4 regions of the Sinorhizobium sp. NG07B genome follow, and region 1 is predicted to be linked to each of the others. Evidence: predicted binding sites of a transcription regulator. Region 1 holds the regulator's gene; each other region holds the start of a gene.

The links. Region 1 encodes LexA, which represses DNA repair genes until DNA is damaged. Its sites were predicted from a motif close to TGTTCNNNNTGTGTTCNG; they were not measured.
Region 2: a site for LexA is predicted at 3,104-3,121, ahead of CO664_RS18635 (metallopeptidase family protein). Genes of this name have one in related genera too.
Region 3: a site for LexA is predicted at 2,985-3,002, ahead of dinB (DNA polymerase IV). Genes of this name have one in related genera too.
Region 4: a site for LexA is predicted at 3,875-3,892, ahead of recA (recombinase RecA). Genes of this name have one in related genera too.

Annotation. Positions count from the first base shown of each region.
Region 1 covers NZ_NWTD01000001.1:1,676,134-1,682,103, reverse strand. Annotated here, with positions in the region: gene CO664_RS08065 (hypothetical protein) at 1-195, opposite strand, end outside; gene CO664_RS08055 (hypothetical protein) at 693-905, opposite strand; gene CO664_RS08050 (hypothetical protein) at 902-1,132, opposite strand; gene CO664_RS08045 (hypothetical protein) at 1,332-1,691, shown strand; gene ligD (non-homologous end-joining DNA ligase) at 1,724-2,698, shown strand; gene lexA (transcriptional repressor LexA) at 3,137-3,847, opposite strand; gene CO664_RS30630 (hypothetical protein) at 4,082-4,249, opposite strand; tRNA gene CO664_RS08025 (tRNA-Ala) at 4,562-4,637, opposite strand; gene CO664_RS08020 (sugar phosphate isomerase/epimerase) at 4,725-5,495, opposite strand; gene CO664_RS08015 (hydroxyacid dehydrogenase) at 5,492-5,970, opposite strand, start outside.
Region 2 covers NZ_NWTD01000005.1:159,313-165,282, reverse strand. Annotated here, with positions in the region: gene CO664_RS18655 (prolyl-tRNA synthetase associated domain-containing protein) at 1-366, shown strand, start outside; gene trxA (thioredoxin) at 428-1,405, shown strand; gene CO664_RS18645 (LON peptidase substrate-binding domain-containing protein) at 1,551-2,231, shown strand; gene CO664_RS18640 (Trm112 family protein) at 2,242-2,430, shown strand; gene CO664_RS18635 (metallopeptidase family protein) at 2,539-2,973, opposite strand; gene CO664_RS31235 (hypothetical protein) at 3,142-4,095, shown strand; gene CO664_RS18630 (DUF6504 family protein) at 4,007-5,551, shown strand; gene CO664_RS18625 (error-prone DNA polymerase) at 5,548-5,970, shown strand, end outside.
Region 3 covers NZ_NWTD01000003.1:970,927-976,896, forward strand. Annotated here, with positions in the region: gene CO664_RS14455 (hypothetical protein) at 1-160, opposite strand, end outside; gene ligD (DNA ligase D) at 189-2,825, opposite strand; gene dinB (DNA polymerase IV) at 3,054-4,151, shown strand; partial or broken gene CO664_RS14470 (3'-5' exonuclease) at 4,442-5,402, opposite strand; gene CO664_RS14475 (DJ-1/PfpI family protein) at 5,672-5,970, shown strand, end outside.
Region 4 covers NZ_NWTD01000001.1:1,530,099-1,536,068, forward strand. Annotated here, with positions in the region: gene CO664_RS07345 (PAS domain-containing sensor histidine kinase) at 1-1,699, shown strand, start outside; gene CO664_RS07350 (pseudouridine-5'-phosphate glycosidase) at 1,747-2,685, opposite strand; gene CO664_RS07355 (carbohydrate kinase family protein) at 2,772-3,719, opposite strand; gene recA (recombinase RecA) at 3,951-5,036, shown strand; gene alaS (alanine--tRNA ligase) at 5,262-5,970, shown strand, end outside.

The DNA.
Region 1 (5,970 bases):
TGCCAGGGGATCTGATGTGCCGGCCGCTGCGTCCAGTTCCTTGCTGTCCAGAGGGCACAATTTGATATGCCTTCCCACCGAGCCGGTGTCAGGCGCAAGATAATCTGCGAATGCGACTGTAACTTCCCATCCCGCATTACCGAGTGCGTTAGCCTGCGGAATCAGTACATCTTTAAAGCAATTCTGAAAAAACAAAGGCTGCCCCTGGGAACCCCATGGGCAGTTCCATATCAATGCGCGCATTATCCACCTATTTCAACCCCAGATGAGACATTCCTCTTAGCCAACGAGCTCTCAGATGAAAAGGCTGAATCTGCGCTGGGAAAGCTTTGAATCCGCGCGACGAGTCGCTGCTAAGCCCCGATCAACATTGTGATGTTGGATGCGGCCAAGCGTATCCGCGGCCCTGTGTCGCATCGGGCGTCTGCCGGTTATCGTTAGGACGTGGCAACTCGAAACCGCCCCGCCAGATGACGGCGGCCCGATCCGAGAGCGGCGTCGAGAGGCGCCGTGGCAACGGCGGTGGAGAGGAGGGCAGGAAGGAAACGAAAAGACGTCATTGTGGGGGCTCAGAGATGTGCGGCAGCACTGTTCGACGTGTAAGCCGCGATAAGCCGCTTCGCGGATGGCATCGTTGAAAATCCGCATCGCTTCGTGCAGGTTCTCCGCGGCTTCGCGCTGTTCTTCGGTCATTATCGTATGAGCCCCTTCATTCCGCGCGCTGACGTATCGTCCGCGACAACGCCGACGTCAACCCGGCCGGGCCGGTGCTCGAAGCAGAACCAGCGTGGCTCGCCCTTGCCGGCAGCGAAGCCGAAGCCGCCCCATTTCGTGCAGCCTGGATGTTCGCAATAGTGCACGTATAGCGTTGTATCGTGCTTGGCCGCGCCTTGCTCGTCGCTCACGTCGTCACCTCATCCTGGCGCTCTGGGCAGGGCGACCAGCCGCGAGTGAAGCCCAGACCCATCGCAATCTGAGCCAGTGCCAGTTGCTCTCGTAGATGCTTGCAGTCGGCGAGGAGCGTCCGGATTGTCGCTTCCGCGTCTCCGCCATGCCAGGCAAGTGCCGATGCGACCTCATCCATCCACGCATCGAATTCGTCGATGTCGGAAGTTTGCTTCTCAGCAGACATGACGTCTCCTTCTCCGCGCACGCAACGGAGTCTTTTACCCCACGGGTTTTCCGATTGGCGGCCGCAACGCCGATGAATGTTCTTATTATGTTCTGGTTTCAGCGAGAGTCAATGCGGTTTGCGTTTGCTCCCAAAACTACTCCATTTGGGCGGCTAGACGCCCACATCGATGGGCGGCATCCTCGCGTTGGAGGATGTAATGGGAAAAGTCTTCGAGTTTGACCCGAAACAGCGCAGCAAGCGTCCTGTGAAGGGTAACGTGCCCGAACGAGCCTGGCCGAACCATCGCGACAAATGGGCACGCAAACAGCAAGGCGGTTCAGTTACCGGCATTGTTGGCGTTGCGGCGATAGCGCTGTTCGCCGCTTCTGAGTTTATACCGCCCATCGTCGGCTGCGACATTAAAGGCAATATCAGCTACCAGACTGGCGAACGCATCTATCACATCCCGGGCCAGGAGTATTACAGCGAGACGCGTATTAGCCTGTTGAACGGCGAATGGTGGTTCTGCTCTGAGGAGGCCGCGCGCGAAGCTGGATGGAGGAAGGCCCATCGATGAGGCTTTTTCCCTGATCCGCGCGTTAATTGCTCATGGCCAGAGCATCCTCGAATAAGCCGCCAGAAGCGCCGCCGGACCCTCTGCCGGCGCGGGTAGAGCCTTGCGTCGCAACGCTCGTCGATCGGCCTCCATCAGGGCGGGACTGGGCCTTCGAGGTGAAGTGGGACGGCTACCGCCTGGCCGTCCATATCGAGACCGGTCGCGTGCGGATCATCACTCGCGGCGGCTACGATTGGACGAGCCGCTTCCCTTCAATCGCTGCCGAGGCGCGGCTTCTTGGGCTGATGACCGCAATCCTCGACGGCGAGGCGGTCGTGCTCGATGAGCACGGCCGCTCTGACTTCGGCATGCTGCAGCGTGCCCTCGGCAGGAAGCCCAGTCTGCACGATCCCCGCGAAATCCTCTTCTTCGCGTTCGATCTCCTCTATCTCGACGGTCGCGACCTGCGCCGGCTGCCACTCAGCGAACGCCGGCGGCTGCTGGAGCCGATCGTCGCCGGCCGTGCCGGTGTCATTCGGCTGTCGGAGGAAGTCGAGGCGAGTGGGGAAGAGTTCTTCCGGATCGCCTGCGAGCACGGCCTCGAGGGGATTGTCGCCAAGCGCCGTGACAAGCCATATCACTCCGGCCGTCGGCCCGACTGGCAGAAGATCAAGTGCGTGCGCAGCGACAGCTTCGTGATCGTCGGCTTCGAGCCGTCAACCGTCCCCGGCGCGATCGGTCGGCTGCTGCTGGCGGCAAGGAGGAGGGGTGAGCTTGTCTATGTCGGCGGCTGCGGAACCGGATGGACGTACGCGGAGTCAGCCAAGCTGCGCGAGCTGCTCGAGGCAATCCGGACGGATTCGCCGGCGGTGAACCTGAAGAGGAAGGGGGCCGTCTTCGTCGAGCCAGTGCTGGTCGCTGAGGCCGAGTATCGCGCCTGGACACAGGATGGCAAGCTCCGGCATCCGTCGTTCAAAGGCATAAGGGAGAGGGCCGACGATGCGACGGTGTTCGAGCTCACAAACTGACGTAAAAATCGGCCCGATGGCGTTTCTGAAAACTCTGAATTCCTCTGAAAAATCAATGTGCCAAAAACGACGGAAAACGAGGTATTTTCGGCCGCTTTTTCAGAAACGATATTGATTTTATTGAAAGTGGAGGGGATTTGCAGTCCTCTGCGTCACCACTCCGCCACGAGGCCTCTCGTGCTCGTAAAATCGAGCGATGGCGGGCGTTTAAAACGAATCCATGTGGAGCGCAAGAGGGAGACGTTCAAAAAAGACGCCCACAAACAGCTTTGAACAGGCCGGAATACGAGAGCGCTTCTTGCCGGTGGCATGGCGGACGCCGAGACCAATAAACGCCGGCCGCAGTAAGCGAGATCACGGAAGGCAAAGAGAACAGTTCTGTCGTCGCGACCGCGCGAAACGACCGCACACAGGATCGGCACAGGAACCCAAATCGGCCTAGTGATAGCGCCGGATCAGACCGACGAGTTTGCCCTGAATTTTCACGCGGTCGGGTCCGAAGATGCGCGTTTCGTAAGCCGGATTCGCCGCTTCCAGTGCGATCGATGCGCCCTTGCGGCGGAATCGCTTCAAGGTTGCCTCCTCGTCGTCGATCAGGGCGACGACGATGTCGCCCGGGCTGGCGGTGCTGGCGTTGCGGATGATCACCGTGTCGCCATCGAGAATGCCCGCCTCGATCATCGAATCGCCCTTGATTTCGAGGGCGTAGTGCTCGCCGCTGCCGATCATCTCGACCGGCACGGAAATCTCGTGCGTATTGTTCTGAATGGCCGAAATCGGCACGCCGGCGGCGATCCGGCCCATGACCGGCACTGTCATAGACGCGCTCTCGACCGGTGGCGTTGGCGCCGGCTTCGGTGCCGGGGGCTTGCCGAGGCTGCCCTCGATGACGCTCGGCGAGAAGCCGCGCCGCGGCTGGGCTGGGCTCGAATAGGCTTCCGGCAGCTTGATGACCTCGAGCGCTCGGGCCCGATTGGGTAGCCGGCGAATGAAACCGCGTTCTTCCAGCGCAGTGATCAGCCGGTGGATGCCCGATTTCGACGCAAGATCGAGCGCATCTTTCATCTCGTCGAAGGAGGGCGGGACCCCGGATTCCTTCATCCGTTCATGAATGAACAGAAGCAATTCCTGTTGCTTGCGGGTCAGCATGCGCGTCACTCCAGATTCGCGAAACAAATCAAGAACAGAAACTATCCGTTCCATATGTGTTCCGCAAGCACTTAATATTCCGTGAACTCATGCGTCGAGGCGCGTCCGCTATCAGGGCGGCACGGACGGTTTGCGGGTTTCGATGGTGGTGAAGACTTGCGTGCGGCAAGCGTCACACATAGGCGAGCGTTTGCTCACCTTTGACGACGCTGTGCATCGTCTTGACAAGCCGTCCTAGTAGGCGAGGCGCAGCCCGCCGGGGCTAAGAACGTCGAAGTCGGGTTCAGGGTAGGGGCCGTACCACTGGGTGTAGGTCGTGTTGCCCGTAGCGCCTGTCGTGGCGCATCCTGAAAGTGTGAGAAGAGCGATTAAGGCGGCGGCGATCAGAGATTTGAGAGGCATGGTAGTCCCCACTTGCGGGAGTTGCCGATATGCAATGATGCCAGGTGCTAAGTCTCTCTCAAATCAGGCTCTTTGGCAAGCGAGGGGCAAGGCGGGAAGACGGCACATCGGGTGGAAAACACCGCTCCCTCTGACTTCGGGTCGCTCGCTTCTTAACGGAATTCGCGTTCGCAATGGGTCTGCTGCGAATACAGTCTGAAGTGGTGGTCGTCCGAGGGTGACGAGCCACGTCGGATCGGCCCGCTACAGAGATGTCGCTGATGTCTTAGCGATGTTCTGTTACCTATGTCTCCGGGTCGGACAAAGGTCGTTTGGTGGAGTCGAAGGGAGTCGAACCCTCGACCTCCGCAGTGCGATTGCGGCGCTCTCCCAACTGAGCTACGACCCCAGCCGTTCACCTATATAGGCGGATTTGAGCGCCCGCGCCAGTCCCTCCCGGCGTCTCGCGTGGGGAGGATCGGGGCCGTCGTGGATGTCACTCGAGGAGAATTTGCTTGAGCGTCGCGGCGTCCTCGATGAAGGCGGCGGGATCGTCATTGGCGACGAATTCCAGCATTGCAAAGCGTCGCCCGGTCCAGCGCGATGCGGGGAGGGCCGTGAGGACGCTTCGCCAATAGTCGGATGCCGATGCCAGGGGAAAACGGTTGCGATTTCGATCCCAGGCGAAGACGTGGACATGAGATACATGCTGACCGATGCGGGCGACCTCTGCGAGCGCCTCGCCGAGCTCCAGCCCGGGCCGCGGCTGCCAATAGAGATAAACATTGTCGTGGGCGATCGCGTCGATCAGGCGGCTTGCCGAGTCGGTCGTGTCAGTCAGCGATTGCGGGTGATATTCCAGCGAGACGGTCACGCGGTGGCGCGCGGCTTCGGCGCCCATGTCGCGGATCGCCTTTGCGGCATCACGTCTTTCGCCTGCGCTGTAGTCCTTTGAATCGCGCCGGCGGGTGCCTGGCCAGATGCGGATATTCGAGGCACCGAGTGCAATCGCGCTCTCGAGCGCACGCCTGAATTCGATGAGGTCGTCAGTCGGTGGCGCGACATAGGATCCGTAGGATGTCGTCAGTTCGGCCCTTGCGCTGAGGAGCCCGACGATCCGGGCGTTGGACGTGTCGCCCGGAGCAATATGAGCGTCGCCTGCCCATTCGATCGCCGCAAGACCGGCGCTCCGGGCTAAGCCGACGATTTTTTCCGGAGGCAAGCTCCTGAAGGTGACGGTGCAGAGCCCCGGTTCGAAATCGCTCATGCCATGCGCTCCAGGTCGTGCTTGCGGACTTCGAACAGCAGCTGCCGGCCTTCCAGAAAGCGCTCGATTTCGTCGACGGCCATTTCGCCGAGTCGCGTCCTCTCAAGTCCGATGGCGCCGGCAATGTGCGGCGTTAGGAAGACGTTCGGCAAATCATAGAAAGGCGACGTTCCTTCCGGCACCTCGGGATCCGTCACGTCGATGACGGCATTGATTGCGCCCGTCTTCAGCCGGTCTATCAGTGCGGCCTCGTCCACGAGCGCACCCCGCGCCGTATTGATCAGTGTCGCACCGTTCTTCATCAGGGACAGCCGCCGCCCGTCGATCATGTGCTGGGTCTCGGGCAGAGAAGGCGCATGCAGCGAGACTATATCCGAATGCGCCATCAGCGTCTCGAGATCGGCTTTTTCGACACCGATAGCCGAAGCGCTTTCTTCCCCGACCAAGGGATCGTAGAGCAGCACCCGATAATCGA
Region 2 (5,970 bases), on a different contig from region 1:
ACAAAAAACCTGTTCCTGAAGGACAAAAAGGACAATTATTTCCTGCTGACCGTCGAGGAGAATGCGACGGTGGACCTGAAGACCATTCATCAGACCATCGGCGCGGCCAGCAAGGTCTCCTTCGGCAAGCCGGAGAAGCTGATGGAATATCTGGGCGTGATCCCCGGCGCCGTGACCGCCTTCGGCGCGATCAACGACACCTCGGGCAAGGTGAAGATCATTCTCGACGAGGGGCTGATGGAATTCGACACGATCAACTGCCACCCGCTCTCGAACGACCAGACGACCTCGATCGCCGCCACCGATATGCTGCGCTTCATGGAGGCGACCGGACACGAGCCGCTTGTCTTGAAAGTGACGGCTTGACATACGATCTTTGGCGCGGAAAGCATCAAGTCGGGCGGCAAGCCCGCGAGGAGAGAGAAGAATGGGCGGTAGCGACAATCCCTATGCAGGTTCCTTCGGCAACCAGATGACGGCCTCGGCCTCGTTCGGCGGGCATCCGGCACCGAATGCCGCGGTCGCCGGCGACCTGATCAAGGAGACGACCACCGCCGCCTTCGCCCGCGACGTGCTCGAGGCCTCGCGCCAGCAGCCGGTGCTGGTCGATTTCTGGGCACCCTGGTGCGGCCCCTGCAAACAGCTGACGCCGGTCATCGAGAAGGTGGTCAAGGAAGCCGCCGGCCGCGTCAAGCTCGTCAAGATGAACATCGACGACCATCCGTCGATCGCCGGACAGCTCGGCATCCAGTCGATCCCGGCGGTCATCGCCTTTGTCGGCGGGCGTCCCGTCGACGGCTTCATGGGCGCTATCCCCGAGAGCCAGATCAAGCAGTTCATCGACCGTATCGCCGGCCCGGCAGTCGACGATTCCAAGGCAGAGGTCGAGGCCGTGCTTGCCGACGCCAAGGCGCTTTTCGAAGCCGGCGATGCCCAGAACGCCGCCGGACTCTACGGCGCCGTGCTGCAGGCGGAGCCGGAAAACACCGAGGCGATCGCCGGCGTGGTCGAATGCATGATCGCGCTCGGCCAGCTTGCCGAGGCGCGCCAGGCGCTCTCGCAACTGCCGGAAGAACTGGCGAAAGCCGCGGCAATCGGTGCTGTTTCGAAGAAGCTCGATCAGATCGAGGAGGCTCGCAAGCTCGGCGATCCGGTGGCTCTCGAGCAGCAACTGGCGCACAACCCGGACGACCACGCGGCACGGCTGAAGCTTGCCAAGATCCGCAATGTCGAGGGCGACAGGACCGGCGCCGCCGAGCATCTCCTGACGATCATGAAGCGCGACCGCAGCTTCGAGGACGACGCCGCCCGGCGCGAGCTCCTGTCCTTCTTCGAAGTCTGGGGACCGAAGGATCCGACGACGATTGCCGCCCGGCGCAAGCTGTCTTCTCTTCTCTTCTCCTGATCGGAAGACAGCCGGCAGCCGAGCCGTTTTTTGCGTCTCCGATCGCAGCTTTTGCCTTGAGATTTTCGAGGGATGCACCATTTCTTGAGCGTGCGGCCCGCGTTTATGAAATGGGGGACGCCGCGATCTTCAGGGGCAATCGGAAATGCATGTCGGAAATGCGCGTTATCTCAGTCCGAAGGATCTGCCGGAGATCATTCCGGTCTTCCCCCTGACGGGCGCGCTGCTGCTTCCGGGTGCCCAGCTTCCTCTCAACATCTTTGAACCCCGCTACCTCGCAATGTTCGATGACGCGCTCTCCGGTGACCGGCTGATCGGCATCGTCCAGCCCTCCTTTGCCGAAGGCCGCAGCGACATCGATTCCTCGCCGGTGCCGGCACTCTGCCAGGTCGGCTGCATCGGCCGCATCACCTCCTTCGCCGAAACCGGCGACGGCCGCTACATCACCTCGCTCACCGGCGTCTGCCGCTACAGGCTGTTTGCCGAAATTTCCGGCGTGCGCGGCTATCGCCGCTTCCGCATCGGCCCCTTCGCGGCCGATCTCGAAGGGCCGGACGACGAGGCCCTCGTCGACCGCGAGGCGCTGCTCGCCGCCTTCCGCGCCTATCTCGACGCCAACAAGCTGGAGGCCGACTGGGAAAGCGTCGAGCGGGCGAGCAACCGTACGCTCGTCAATTCGATGGCGATGATGTCGCCCTACGGGCCGGCGGAGAAGCAGGCGCTGCTCGAAGCGCCCGATCTCAAGACGCGGGCCGAAACGCTGATCGCGATTACCGAGATCGTACTCGCCCGCAATTTCGGCGATCTCGACAACATTCTGCAGTGAAGACGAAGCCATGGACGCAAACGCCAGCAGGGTCGATCCGAAACTTCTCGAATTGCTCGTCTGTCCGCTGACAAAGGGGCGGCTTAGCTACGATGCCGAGGCCCACGAGCTGGTCTCGGAAAAGGCCCGCCTCGCCTATCCGATCCGCGACGGCGTGCCGATCATGCTGGTCTCGGAAGCGCGCAAGATCGAAGATTAGGCGACGGTTGCTTGCCCCTCATCCCGCTGCCGCGACCTTCTCCCCACGAGCGGGGCGAAGGTGCCGGCAGGCGGATGAGGGGCAAATCGATGGAAGGTCGTTTGTGCCCTAACCGCCGACGTGCTCGACGCTCGCCTCGATCCGCTCCATGTCGTCGTCGGAAAGACCGAAATGGTGGCCGATCTCGTGAATCAGCACATGGGTGATGATATCGCCGAGTGTTTCCTCGTTTTCCGCCCAGTAGTCGAGGATCGGGCGGCGGTAGAGGGTGATGCGGTTGGGAAACTGGCCGGTCTCCATGGTGAAGCGTTCGCCGATGCCGCGGCCTTCGAAGAGGCCGAGCAGGTCGAAAGGCGTCTCGAGCGCCATGTCTTCGAAGACGTCGTCGCTGGGGAAATCGGCAACTTCGATGATGAGGTCCGTCGTCAGCTTGCGGAATTCGTCCGGTAGGTGGCTATAGGCTTCAAAAGCAAGCTGTTCGAATGTGGTAAGCGTCGGTGCGTGGCGTTCCTGCCAATCATCGGTCTGGTCAATGCGGGCCATAGGCACTCCTTGTTGCCCTCATATAGCGATTTCCCGTTTGTTTTTCGAGTGTTGAATTCTGTTCAGGCGGGGCTGAGGAATAAATTCTTATTCTTTGCTGTTGACTCTTCCTGCCAGCTCTGGAATCCATAAGAACATAACATGAACATTTGATGGGAGTTGACCGTCATGGCCGAGAACGCCGTGCAACGGCAAACCATACTTTCCCTTCGTGACACCATAGCACGGATTGAAAATTGCAGCTTGCCTGGAATCGTGCGGACCGCCAAGACGGCCGATGCCGCCGGCTTTCGGCGCGGCAGTGAAGGGACCTTGCATCACAAGGTGCTGCCGCTCGGGATCGGGCCGCTCGACGGTCTCCTCAAGGGCGGGCTGCCGCTCGAAGGGATGATGGAAATCCGCAATGCCGAAACCCGCGATGCGGGCGCGGCCGCCGGCTTCGTGGCGGCGCTTGCGGTGCTCTACCAGCAGGAGAGGAGGGAGAAAGGCCATCTCGCTCCGGTGCTCTGGATCAGCCAGGCGCTCGCTTGCCGCGAGGCGGGGCAACTCTATGCGCCCGGCCTCAAGTCCTATGGGCTCGATCCGGAGCGCTTCCTCTTCGTCGCGGCGCGCACCGTCAAGGATGCGCTCTGGGTCGCCGAGACGGCGCTTTCGGTGCCGGTCTTCGCCGCGGTCGTTCTGGAAATCCGCGGCAATCCCGCCTGTCTCACCTTGAGCGAGAGCCGGCGCCTCAATGTCCGGGCCCGGGCGGGTCATGTGCCTCTGCTTCTCTTCCGCCAGGCGGGCAAGGAGGAGGCGAGCAGCGCCTTTTTCCGCTTCCAGATCAAGCCGGCGCCGGCCGGCGAACGTCCTCTCCCCGATGGCTCGGTGCTTTGCGGCAGCATCGACCATCCCGCCTTTCACCTCCTTGTCGAAAAAAGCAGGGCTTATGCCGCTGCCGACATCTTTCTGGAATGGAACGCCCATGACCGCCGCTTCTACCCCCTCGACGAACGCCGGAGCGCCGCTCTTCAGGCCAACGGACAGCCAGAGAATCCTGTCGATCCACTTTCCTCACCTGCCGGCCGACCGCCTCGCGCGCAGCCGCTGGGGCGCCTCCTGGCTTTCGCGCGGGCGTCCTGATCATCCGCCGGTCGTTTTCGCCGCCAAGATCGACAATGCCATGCGCCTCGTCGCGCTCGACACGCTTGCCGAGAAGATCGGCCTGAAGCGCGGGCAGGGGGCGGCGGAGGCCCGCGCCATGTGCCCGGCGCTCGACGTGATCGCCGCCGATCCGGCGGCCGACCAGGCCTTTCTGGAAGGGCTTGCCGACTGGTGCGACCGCTACACGCCGCTGGTCGCGCTCGACGGAAAGGACGGCCTGTTTCTCGACATCACCGGCTGCGCCCACCTGCATGGCGGCGAGAAGGGGCTTGTCAGCGATCTCCTGTCCCGGCTTTTCTCGCTCGGCGTCGAGGCGCGGGCGACCGTCTCCTCCGCAGCCGGCCTTTCCTGGGCCGCCGCCCGCTACGGCGATGTGGCCGTCATCGAAGCGGGAGAGGCCGGTCGGGTTCTTGCACCCTTGCCGGTTGCGGCGCTCCGCCTGCCGGAGGAAACCGCCGCAGCCCTCGAGCGCGTCGGGCTGAAACAGATCGGCGACCTTCTCGAAGCGCCGCGCGCGCCGCTTGCCCGCCGCTTCGGTTCCCTCCTTCTCCTCAGGCTCGACCAGGCGAGAGGCGCGGCGGACGAACCTTTGTCGCCGCGCCTGCCGGTGCCGAGCTTTGCCGCCGAGCGCCGGCTCGCCGAACCGCTGATGGACGAGGAATACATTCTCGAACTGACCCGTCACCTTGCCAAGGACGTCCGCACTTCGCTGGAGCGGCATGGCGAAGGCGGGCGGCTGTTCGAGCTTCTTCTGTTTCGCGTCGACGGACGGGTATTCCGTGTGCGGGCGCATGCGGCCATGCCGTTGAATGATGCCGGCCGCATCGCGGCGCTCTTTCGCGAACGGCTGCAGGCGGTCCATGACGATCTCGATGCCGGCTACGGCTTCGAAATCCTCAGGCTGGCCGTTTTGCGCAGCGAAAGGCTCGATCCGGCGCAGCAGGATTTTTCCGGCGTGCCCGAGGAAAGCCAGCCGCTTGCCGCCTTCATCGACAAGGTTGCCGCCCGGTTCGGCCCTGATTGCCTGATGCAGGCGAGCCTTGCCGAAAGCCACCTGCCGGAGCGGGCGGGCGGGTTTGCCGCGGTCAGGAATGTAGCGGCGGTGATGGCGCCGCCTGGCTCTGACGACAGGGTCTTTCCGGAAAACCGCCCGCTTCGGGTTTTCGCCTACCCCGAACTGGTGGAGGCGACGGCCGAGGTGCCGGACGGCGCCCCGCGCAGCTTCAACTGGCGAAAGACCCAGTATCGCGTCGCCCGCGCCGAGGGTCCCGAGCGGATCGCCGCCGAATGGTGGATCGACGGGGAGGACCATCCGACGCGCGACTATTTCCGGGTCGAGGATCAGGAGGGCCGCCGTTTCTGGCTGTTCCGCGAAGGCCTTTACGGAAGGGAAGTCGCGGCAGCCCGCTGGTTCATGCACGGAGTTTTCGCATGAGCGAGGCGCCGATCTTCTACGAGCTTGGAGCGCGCACGAATTTCTCCTTTTTAGAAGGGGCGGCGCCGGCCGAGGAGATGATCGTCTTTGCCAAGAAGATCGGGCTTTCAGGCCTCGGCGTCGCCGACCGCAACAGCGTGGCCGGTGTCGTCAGGGCCCATGCCAAGGCAAAAGTGGAGAATTATCCTTTCCAGCCCGGGGCCCGCCTGGTCTTTGCCGATGGCACGCCGGACATTCTCGCCTATCCCCGGAACAGGCAGGGCTGGGGGCATCTCTGCCGACTGCTCAGCGCCGGCAACCTGCGTTCGAAGAAAGGCGACTGCACGCTTCATCTCGCCGATCTTCTCGAATGGCAGGAGGAACTGCTGCTGATCGTCATGCCGGGCGAAGGCCGGCCGCAGCCGGAAATCCTGGGCACG
Region 3 (5,970 bases), on a different contig from region 1:
CGGTGCGGCCCGGAACGAACCAGGCATTCAGCCTGTCGCTCCAGCGCGCCCGCGGGAACGCCTCCCGAAACCGTGCCACCGTTATTCGGTCATGCGGCAGGTCGGTCGTCGCACCCACACGGGCGGGCCTGGAAGCCTGGTCTTTCGTTTCTTCATCCATCGGTCATGACCCGGGCGGCACCTAGTGCTCACGCGGCCCGTCTGGATTTTCCAAGGCGCTTGATCGCCTGTTCGAGCGGCCGCTCGCCATCACAATAGTCCTGCCAGGCAGTGGTTTTCGCAAGCAGCGCAGGCACGGTGCGAACGGTAAAGCGCTTCGGGTCGAGATCGGACTTCACCTGTGTCCAGTTGAGCGGCATCGAGACAGTGGCGCCGGGCCGCGCGCGCGGCGACAGCGGCGCCACGGCGGTCGCCATGCGATCGTTGCGGAGATAGTCGAGAAAGATCCTCCCACTCCTGAGGCTCTTGCTCATCTTGATGAGATAAAGATCGGGATTATCGCGCGCCATTTGCTCGCAAACGTCATGCGCGAAACCCTTGGCCTCCGTCCACGACAGAGGCTTGCGCTTATTCACAGTGAATGGCGTGACGACATGCAATCCCTTGCCGCCTGTGGTTTTGCAGAAGCTGACGAGGCCGAGCGCGTCGAGGCGATCCCGCATCTCGCGCGCGGCCGCGGTCACAGCAGCAAACGGCACGTCAGGACCAGGATCGAGATCGAACACCAGACGACCAGGCACTTCCGGCTTGCCGGGCTCGCAGTTCCACGGATGCAATTCGGTACCGCCGATCTGGGCGATCGCCGCGAGCCCCTCGATCCGGTCGATCTGAAGGTAGGGCTTCTTGTCGCCGAAGACTTTCACCAGCTCAAGCAGGTTGGACGTGCCGGGCATCGCATGTCGCTGAAAAAATTGCTCGCCGCCAATGCCGTCCGGCGCCCGAATGATCGAGCAGGGCCGGCCCCTGATATGCTCGATGAGCCAGGTGCCGACAGCTTCATGATAGCGGGCAAGGTCCTCCTTTGTGACCGGCTCGCCATCGCCGGCGTCCGACCAGAGTGGCTTGTCGGGGCTGGAGATCAGGACGCCCATCACTTCGGCCTTCGCCCCTTTGCGGCGAACCGCCCTCGTCCTTGCGCTCGGCGCCGGCTCGGGTGTGTCGGTCTTGGCCGGCGATGCCGGCCTTTCGGTCTCGACCTCCGCGGCTGGCTTGTCTTCGCGCAGACCCTTGAAGGCTGCCTGACGAACTAGGCCGGCGGCCGTCCAACCTTCGAATTCGATTTCGGCGACGAGTTCGGGCTTCACCCAGGCCACTTCCGCCTGCTTCTTCGGAGCACCGATACCAGTGAAGGGCGATCTTGTCGTCTCGAGCGCCTTCAGCTTCGGAAGCAGCATCTCGACTTTCTCGGCGCCGAAGCCCGTGCCGACCCGGCCGACGTAGACGAAGTGATCGCCGCGGTGAACGCCGACCAGAAGAGATCGAAACTTGCCGTTGGTCCTGGCATAGCCACCGATCACCACCTCATGACCAGCCCGGCATTTCGACTTTGCCCAGGTATCGGTGCGGCCCGACTGATAGGGCGCATCCATCTGCTTGGAGACGATACCTTCGAGCGACAGCTTGCAGGCGGAGCGGAGCACCGCGTCACCGGCGGATTCGAAGTGTTCGACGTAGCGGATATGCGGATCATCGCTCCCGGCAGCGAGGAAGTCTTCGAGCCGCTTCTTCCGCTCGATCAATCGCATCGACCTCAAGTCCTCGCCGCCACCGAAGAGCAGGTCGAAGGCGAAGTAGACAAGGTTAGCGGTCTTGCCTTCCGAGAGCGCGGCCTGGAGTGCTGCGAAATCGGGTGCACCATTGTCGTCCAGGGCGCAGATTTCGCCATCGATGATGCAATCGGGCAATTCGGATGCAGCATCGGCGATCTCTGGATATTTCGCGGTCCAGTCGAGACCCTTGCGCGTCTTCAGCGTCACCTTGCCCTGGGCGACGCGCATCTGGATCCGATAACCGTCGAACTTGATCTCATGCAGCCAGTCGTCGCCGGCCGGCGGCCGCGCAAGCGTCTCGCAGAGCTGCGGCGCGACGAAGCCCGGCAGGTCGATTGTCGTGGAAGTCGCGATATTCTTGCGCGATCTCTTCTTGCGCTCGTCAGCCGCCAGACCGTGCTTGCTGTCCCAGACGGCATCCGCTTCTACATCCGCATTCGCCATCATGAACGGTCGTGGCTTGCGGCCCTTGCCTTCCGCGATCTGCTCCATGCCGCGGCCGGAGGCGACGGAAGTCGCGTTCTCCTCGAGGATCGCCGCGCCGTTTCCCTCAACCGAATGTTCGTCACGATGTTTGATGAGCAGCCAGTTGGTCCGTTTGCCGCCATCGCGATCGTTGCGCATCCGCACCAGGACGAAGCTGCCATGCAGCCGCTTGCCAAGAAGCGTGAACTTGAAGTCGCCCTTCCTCAGGGCCTCTTCAGGTGACTTCCTACCCTCCGGCTCCCAGTAGCCGCGATCCCATAACATCACCGTGCCGCCACCATACTGGCCCTTGGGGATCGTGCCTTCGAAGTCGCCGTAGTCGAGCGGGTGATCCTCGACCTCGACAGCGAGCCGCTTGTCACTAGGATCGAGCGATGGCCCCCTGGTCACTGCCCAGGATTTGAACACGCCGTCGAGCTCGAGCCTGAGGTCATAGTGAAGCCGCGTGGCGTCGTGCTTCTGGATCACGAAGCGGCGGCGGTTCGATGGCTTGACCTGCACCTTACCGCTCGGTTCGCTGGTCTTCTTGAAATCGCGTTTGGCGCGGTATTTCGAAAGATTGTCAGCCATTGGTTTCGCGGACCCTTCCAGTCGTACGAGGAGCGGCGCCGGCGTCTGCCTCCCGATCGTCGATGTTCACAGATGACAACGCGGCCGGCGGTCCGTAGTTTCGCGGGGCGCGCGTGGGTCAGGTCGGTCGAACAGTTGATATCGCGGTAAAGGCTGGTATGTTCCCTATTTGTTTCGGCGCAGATCCTCCGGTAATGCGCCGATCCCCTCGCCATCGCTGAAGCCGTCATGAACGACATAAGCCCCACCCCCATTCGCAAAATCGTCCATTTGGACATGGATGCTTTTTATGCGTCGGTCGAGCAGCGCGATAACCCCGATTTACGCGGAAAGCCTATAGCCGTCGGAGGCTCCGCCGCGCGTGGCGTGGTCGCTGCGGCGAGCTACGAGGCGCGCGCCTATGGCGTTCATTCGGCAATGCCGTCGGTCACCGCCAAGCGAAAGTGCCCGGACCTGATTTTCGTGCCGCCGCGCTTCGACGTCTACAAGGCGGTGTCCCAGCAGATACGGGAGATCTTTGCGGAATACACGCCGATGATCGAGCCGCTATCGCTTGACGAGGCTTATCTTGATGTTACCGAGAACCTGAAAGGCATGGACATCGCCACCGAGATCGCGCTGGAGATCCGTGCCAAGATCAAGGCCGTCACCGGCCTCAACGCGTCGGCCGGCATCTCCTACAACAAGTTCCTCGCCAAGATGGCAAGCGACCTCAACAAACCCAACGGCCAGGCAGTGATCACGCCGAAGAACGGACCGGCCTTCGTCGAGGCCCTCCCCGTCAAGAAATTCCATGGGGTCGGGCCGGCGACTGCGGAGCGCATGCGGAAATATGGCATCGAGACCGGACTCGATCTCAAGGAGAAGACGCTTGAATTCCTGGTGGAGCATTTCGGGAAGTCGGGTCCGTATTTCTATGGCATCGCCCGTGGCATCGATGAGCGCCAGGTGAAGCCCAACCGGATCCGCAAGTCCGTGGGCGCGGAGGATACCTTCGTCGAGGACATCAATGATCTCGATCTGGCGACCGCGGAACTGAAACCGCTCGCAGAGAAGGTCTGGCGCTATTGCGAGGCGCAAGGCATCAGCGGCAAGACGGTCACCGTGAAAATCAAATACTCGGACTTCACCTTGGCGACGCGGAGCCGGACCGGGTCAGCAGCGTTTGCGGGCATTCCTGAAATCCTTGCTGCGGCGTCGGACCTCTTGGCAACCGTCTATCCATTCAAGCGACCTGTGAGGCTGCTCGGTGTCGCGCTTTCAACGCTGACGGCCTCCGAAATCAGTAATGCGCAATCACAGTCCCAACTTGACCTCGGACTCTGACGGGCATCGCCCCGAAATAAAAAAGCCTGCCGCGGGAGGAGGTGCGGCAGGCTTTCCTAAAAGAACCGAACAGCGACTTGGGAGGAGGAGTGCCGCTGTTCCAACAGACGTCCTACTGGGAGGAGGAGTGGGCCGTCTGAAATTCGAAGCGTTGCGGGAGGAGGAGCATCGCTTCGGTGAAAATGATCATACTGCGACAAGCGCCGTCCGCCAGAGTTTATGCTGCACTGCAGGTATGCATCAGCCGCAACAGTCTTTGGGACACATGCGTTACAGCCATCAGGCCCTAACCGATCGAAAGCAGTGAGGTACTTGGTTGGTGGGTCTGCCTCAGGGTATCGATAGATTTCGGACCTGAGATACCGCAGTTCGCCTTCCAGTTCCGGTTCATTGACCTCGATCCACCAGGATTTCGGGCGCACGTCGCTCCCGTCCGACCACCGGTAACCGCGGGCCTTGAGGTGATCCTTCATGTCGAAGGGGCTGTTCTCGGCAAAAATGCGCACCCGTGAGCGCTGACTTGAGCTGTAGAGCTCCGCAAATGCTGTCGTGGAGTGGGAAGCGGTTTCCCGAGCGAGTGCTTCCAGCGGAGCAAAGCAGTCGTCGACCGCTCCATGGCCATCATGAAAGAAGCGAGCCTGGCCAAGCAGTTAGCCGAGTTTCGTTCCCTCGAATCCACGTGAGGACCAGTCGATCTCGGAGTTGGAACAGGCCTATGCCTTGCCTGAAAAAGTCGACGAAAAAGCATCGCAAAACGGGCGGTCAAACCCGCGTTATGAGCGATGACCAGGTCGGCGGGGTCGATAAGCGTTCCCAATGCCCTCATGTCGATGAGCTGTCCGGCCACCATCTCATCGGTGATGCCTGTCAGCCTGGTGATTTCGCCAGGAATGGAAATGCTCGGCTGCCGCAAACCACCATAGAGGCCAGTGACGTCGCCGATGTTGCCACGCTCGTCAAACGTGAAGGCAATTGCCCCTATTTCGATGATCTCATCCTTGCGATGGTTGAGCCGGGTTGTTTCGGTGTCGAGGATGACGCCCTTCAGCGGAAATTCAGGCCGAACGCTTGTGATGACCGGGCGGGGTTCGAGTTCCTCAGAATGCGATACCGCCCTGTAGAGATCAAATGGGCTGCCATTGCCTCTTCAACCGCTGCCGGCGGTGTGGATCGCTTATGATGCAGCGCCCGCGCAGCCTTCTCGGGTCGAGCGACAACATCGTCGGAAAACATATCGATTTGTGCAGTCATTCTTGCAGTCTTGAGCGCCGAAAGGTACGGACGTATCACGCACGCGCACTCAAGTCATGTTCAGCTCGACAGCGCCGAATCCAATCCAGCACTCTAGATCGGAAACGCATAGGACTCTTCTGATGTCTCCATGATATACGCAGAGGGCAAAGAAGCCCAGAGGGAGGGGTCCCCGATAGCTGGAGAGAAGCGGTTAACGCCGCTCTGAAACAAGAGACCAACCCATCCAGTCGAATGAGAAGTTCGTCCGCGGCAGAGGAGGAGAAAACATGCCAGGCAAGAAAATTCTCATGCTTACCGGTGATTTCACCGAAGAATACGAAATCTTCGTCTTCCAGCAGGCCATGGAGGCCGTCGGTCATACCGTCCATATCGTCTGCCCGGACAAGAAGGCCGGCGACATCCTGCGCACGTCCCTGCACGACTTCGAAGGCGACCAGACCTACACCGAGAAACTCGGCCATAATGTCGTCATTAACAAAACATTCGCGGAAGCAGAAACTCAACTCGACGAGTATCACGCCGTTTACTGCGCCGGCGGCCGTGGTCCGGAATACATCCGCACAGA
Region 4 (5,970 bases), 150 kb from region 1:
CCTGCCGGTAAGGCTGATCCACCGTGTTTCCTCGACGCGCGACGGTGCGCCAGGCGAGAGCCGGACGATCGTCATGTCCCGCGAGGGCGACGACAGCGATCAATCGGCATCGAACGCGGCGATGCGGTTCACGCGCTTCTTCAACAACACGCCGATGGCTATCGCTTCGGTGGACGGCGCCGGGCGAATCCTCAGAACCAACGCACCGTTCCTGAAGCTCTTCGCCGGCCTTGTCTCGCAGGACGACGTCGAGCGCGGCATAACGATCGACGTCGTCCTGAACGAAACCGAGCGAGGCCAACTCGAAGAAGCGCTCGCCGCGGCAAAGGACCGCCAGGGCGACATCGCGCCGATCGATTCGCTCCATCCGGCTGATGAAGGACGCCACTTCCGCTTCTACGTGAATGCCGTCATCGACCAGAGCGACCAGGCGCCCGAGGAGGCGGCGATCGTCTATGCGCTGGAGATCACCGAACAGAAGGCGCTCGAGAACCAGATGGCACAGACGCAGAAGATGAATGCGGTCGGAACGCTCGCCGGCGGCATCGCGCATGATTTCAACAACGTGCTGACGGCCATATTGCTTTCTGCCGACCACCTGCTGCTCTCGGCGCGGCCGGCCGACGCGACTTTCGCCGACCTGATGGAAATCAAGCGGAACGCCAACCGCGCCGCCGTCCTGGTGCGGCAATTGCTCGCCTTCTCGCGCAAGCAGACGATGCGGCCGACCGTCCTCAACCTCACCGACGTCATCGGCGACCTGCGCATGCTGGTCGACCGCATGACGGGCACGAATGTCAAGGTCGAGGTCGATTATGGCCGCGATCTTTGGCCGGTGAGGACCGATCTCGGCCAGTTCGAGCAGGTGCTGTTGAACCTCGCCGTCAATGCGCGCGACGCCATGCCTGAAGGCGGGACCATCACATTGCGGACTCGAAACCTGCCGGCGAGCGAAGTCGCCGCACTCGGACGCCGCGAACTGCCGGAAGATGATTTCGTCACGGTGGAAGTCTCCGACCAGGGCACCGGGATTCCGGCGGAGATCATGGACAAGATCTTCGAGCCCTTCTTCACGACGAAGGAAGTCGGCAAGGGCACGGGCCTTGGTCTGTCGATGGTCTATGGGATCGTCAAGCAGTCGGGCGGCTACATCTATCCCGAGTCGGAAGTCGGCAAGGGCACGACATTCCGCATCCTGTTGCCGCGCCATGTGGAAATCGCCGAGGCGCGCGAGGAAGCCGCTCCGGGTGAGGCGAGTGCCGCCGGCCCATCGGCAAGGGAGGCAGCCACGGCGCCGGCTGCACAAGCGGAGCCTACCGACCTCACCGGCGATTCTGCCGTCGTGCTCCTCGTCGAGGACGAGGAGGCGGTCCGTCGCGGCGGCAAGCGGATGCTCGAAACCCGCGGCTATACGGTTCATGAGGCGGGATCGGGCGTCGAGGCGCTGGAGATCATGGACGAACTCGACGGCGCCGTCGATATCGTCGTTTCGGATGTGGTAATGCCCGAGATGGACGGCCCGACGCTGTTGCGCGAGTTGCGAAAAAAATACCCGAACCTCAAGTTCATTTTCGTCTCGGGCTATGCGGAAGATGCCTTTGCCCGCAACTTGCCGGCCGATGCCAAGTTCGGCTTCCTGCCGAAGCCGTTCTCGCTGAAGCAACTGGCAGTGGCGGTCCGGGAAATGCTGGATTCCTGAGAGGATGGCCGACGCCTATGGGCGGCGGGCGCAAAGTCCTTCTACTTCTACTTCGCCCCGCCTGCCGCCAACGCGACGGCGATCTCGGCGGCGAGGCGCGCGTTGTTCTCGACGAGCGCAATATTGGTCTCGAGGCTCCGGCCCTCGGTCATATGAAAGAGATTGTCGAGCAGATAGGGTGTCACCGCCTTGCCGGTAATCTCGTCGCTCGCCGCATTGTCCAGAGCACGCGCGATGTAGATTTCCATCTCCTGCCGCGGAATCTGGCTTTCCTCCGGGACAGGATTGGCGACCAGCATGCCGCCATCGACGCCGAGCAGTTCGCGCATCCGCTGGAAATTCGCGATAGCCGCTGGGCTGTTCAGCATCAGCGGGCTCCGGATGCCGGAATCGCGCGACCAGAAGGCGGGGAAGGTTTCGCTGTCATAGGTGACGACCGGGACGCCCCTGGTTTCCAGCACTTCCAGCGTCTTCGGAATGTCGAGGATGGCCTTCGCGCCGGCGCAAACGACGATGACGCCGGTTCGGGCGAGTTCGTCCAGATCGGCGGAAATGTCGAAACTCTGTTCCGCGCCGCGATGGACGCCGCCGATGCCGCCGGTCGCAAAGACGCTGATGCCGGCCCGCGCCGCCGCGATCATCGTTGCGGCGACTGTCGTGGCGCCGGTACGGCGCTCGGCGAGGGCGAAGGCGAGGTCGGCGCGCGACAGCTTCATTGCGCCCTCGGTTTTCGCAAGAGCCTCAAGCTTCGCGTCATCGAGGCCGATATGAAGGACGCCGTGGATCACCGCGATCGTGGCAGGGATGGCTCCTTGGTCGCGGATGATCGCTTCGACGCTGCGCGCCATTTCGAGATTGCCCGGATAGGGCATGCCATGCGTGATGATCGTCGATTCCAGCGCCACGATGGGCGCGCCGCGCGCCTTGGCGGCGGCGACTTCATCGGAATACTCGATGGGCAGGAAAGGCGAGGAGGATTTTGTCATGGTCTTTCGCTTCTGATGAGGGGAGCGTCAGGCGGGCGGGAGTCGTCATGCATTTCCGCCTTCCGCCCGGAATTCGGCTGCGGACTTCATGACAGCATTTGGGGTTCCGGCACAAGGGCCAGCACCCGCGCGAGATTGTCCGCCGACATCTCCTCGGCGGCGGCTAGCGGCGAGTGGAGCGTCAGGACGGCGGCGGCGATGCCGCGCCGGAGGCAGCCGGCGAGATCGAAGCCGGCGAGCCGGGCAGCGAGAAAGCCCGATGCCAGCGCGTCGCCGGCGCCTGTCACGTCTGCAAGTGCGGGCAGGGCAGGCGGGATGGCCAGGCAGGCGCCTTCCCGGTCGAAGGCAACCGCTGCTTTGCCGCCGCGGGTGACGACGCCGCCGGCAAGGCCTGCAGACCGCAGCAGTGACGGCCATTCCTCTACGTCGGCGGCCGCGGCGCCGGTCAGCGCCCGCGCCTCCGCCTCGTTCATGAAGAGGAAGTCCAGGCCGGTCAGGCTTTGGCGGTACCGGACCACCTTGGCCGGGGAAACGGCGATGCCGGCAAGAATGCGGTGCGGTCCCGCCGTCGCATCGACCAGCGCCGTCAGCGTCTCTTGAGGCAGGTTGGCGTCCATGAGCACGAGATCGCTCGACGCGAGGATTTCGCGCGTCGCACGCTGCTGCAGCCGGCGTGGCGAGAACGAGCCGTAGAGATCCATGTCGGCAAGGGCGATCACCAGATTGCCGTCCTTTTCGAGGATTGCCGTATAGCTCGGCGTCTTGCGATCAAGAAAGATGAATGGGCAATCGATGACGCCGGCAGCGGCGGCCGCGGCGGCCACCAGATCACCGGCCGGATCGCCCCCGCGCGGGCTGATCATCCGCACCCGGTGGCCGAGACGCGCGAGATTCCTGGCGGCGTTGAAGCCGCCGCCTCCCGCCTCCTCGAACCAGGTTCCGGGATTACTCGCTCCAGGCACCGTCGTGCCGCTGATACGGCCGCGCCGGTCGACATGGGCGCCGCCCAGAACGGTGATTTCCCGCTTCGTCATTCGAACACCTCTATCGGCGAATCGGCGCTATGGCGAGAAGCCCGTGAGAACTGGCGCGCAGCCTGTGGAAATGCGCTACAATAGCCCGTGAACAGGAATCGAACACTCACAAGATACCTATTTTGATTCAGGGACTTGAAGTGCCATTGCCAAAATAGAACAAAGCATGTACAAAATCTCCTGCGGCGGCTTCATTGCCTCGATAGCTCCAATAACCTAAAGGTGGACCCAATGGCACAAAACTCTTTGCGGCTCGTAGAGGACAAATCGGTGGACAAAAGCAAGGCACTTGAAGCGGCTCTTTCCCAGATCGAACGTTCGTTCGGCAAGGGATCGATCATGAAGCTCGGATCGAAGGACAGCGTCGTCGAGATCGAAACCGTCTCGACCGGGTCGCTCGGCCTCGATATCGCGCTCGGCATCGGCGGCCTGCCGAAAGGCCGCATCATCGAGATTTACGGACCGGAAAGCTCGGGCAAGACGACCTTGGCGCTGCAGACCGTTGCCGAGGCACAGAAGAAGGGCGGCATCTGCGCCTTCGTCGACGCCGAACACGCGCTCGATCCGGTCTATGCGCGCAAGCTCGGCGTCGACCTCGAGAACCTCTTGATCTCGCAGCCCGACACGGGGGAGCAGGCGCTCGAAATCACCGACACGCTGGTTCGCTCCGGCGCGATCGACGTGCTTGTGGTCGACTCGGTGGCCGCGCTTGTGCCGCGTGCCGAAATCGAAGGCGAGATGGGCGACAGTCTGCCGGGCATGCAGGCCCGCCTGATGAGCCAGGCGCTGCGCAAGCTGACCGCGTCGATCTCCAAGTCCAACTGCATGGTGATCTTCATCAACCAGATCCGCATGAAGATCGGCGTGATGTTCGGCTCGCCGGAAACGACGACGGGCGGCAACGCACTGAAGTTCTACGCGTCGGTCCGCCTCGACATCCGCCGCATCGGCTCGGTCAAGGAGCGCGAGGAAGTCGTCGGCAACCAGACCCGCGTCAAGGTCGTCAAGAACAAGATGGCGCCGCCCTTCAAGCAGGTGGAGTTCGACATCATGTATGGCGAAGGCGTTTCCAAGACCGGCGAACTGATCGACCTCGGCGTCAAGGCCGGCATTGTCGAGAAGTCCGGCGCCTGGTTCTCCTACAACAGCCAGCGCCTGGGGCAGGGGCGTGAAAATGCCAAGCTGTTCCTGCGCGACAATCCCGATCTCGCTCGAGAAATCGAGATGGCCTTGCGGCAGAACGCCGGGCTGATTGCCGACCGGTTCCTGGAAAATGGCGGGCCGGAGAGCGAAGGCGACGAAGCGGCCGACATGTAAGAGCCAAACTTCAGTTTGCATGCCATCAACCGGCCGTCGATCAGATCGGCCGGTTTTTGCTGCCGTCTGGACAGCATGATATGCGGAAGATAAAAGCCTGTGGTTCCGGTGACGGCGTCATCGGCGAGGCGGCTATGCGTGGTAGACGCGGGGTTGAAGGAAAACGGCGCAATGCGCGGAAAACGCGCTGGGTTGCAGCCGGCATGTGCACAGATAGGACGCAAGATGAGCGGCGTGAATGAAATCCGGTCGATGTTTCTCGACTATTTCCGCAAGAACGGTCACGAAATCGTGCCGTCGAGCCCTCTGGTGCCGCGCAACGACCCGACCCTGATGTTCACCAATGCCGGCATGGTGCAGTTCAAGAACGTCTTCACCGGTCTCGAGCAGCGGCCCTATTCGACCGCGGCGACGGCGCAGAAATGCGTGCGCGCCGGCGGCAAGCACAACGACCTCGACAATGTCGGCTACACGGCCCGGCACCACACTTTCTTCGAGATGCTCGGCAACTTCTCCTTCGGCGATTATTTCAAGGAACGGGCGATCGAGCTCGCCTGGAGCCTGATCACCAAGGAATACGGGCTCGACGCCAAGCGCCTGCTCGTCACTGTCTACCATACCGACGACGAGGCATTTGACCTCTGGAAGAAGATCGCCGGCCTCAGCGACGAGCGCATCATTCGCATTCCGACCAGCGACAACTTCTGGGCGATGGGCGATACCGGCCCCTGCGGTCCCTGCTCGGAAATCTTCTACGACCACGGCGAGCAGATCTGGGGCGGCCCGCCCGGCTCGGCCGAGGAAGACGGCGACCGCTTCATCGAGATCTGGAACCTCGTCTTCATGCAATACGAGCAGGTCACCAAGGAAGAGCGGGTCAACCTGCCGCGGCCGTCGATCGACACCGGGATGGGTCTCGAGCGCGTCGCCGCCG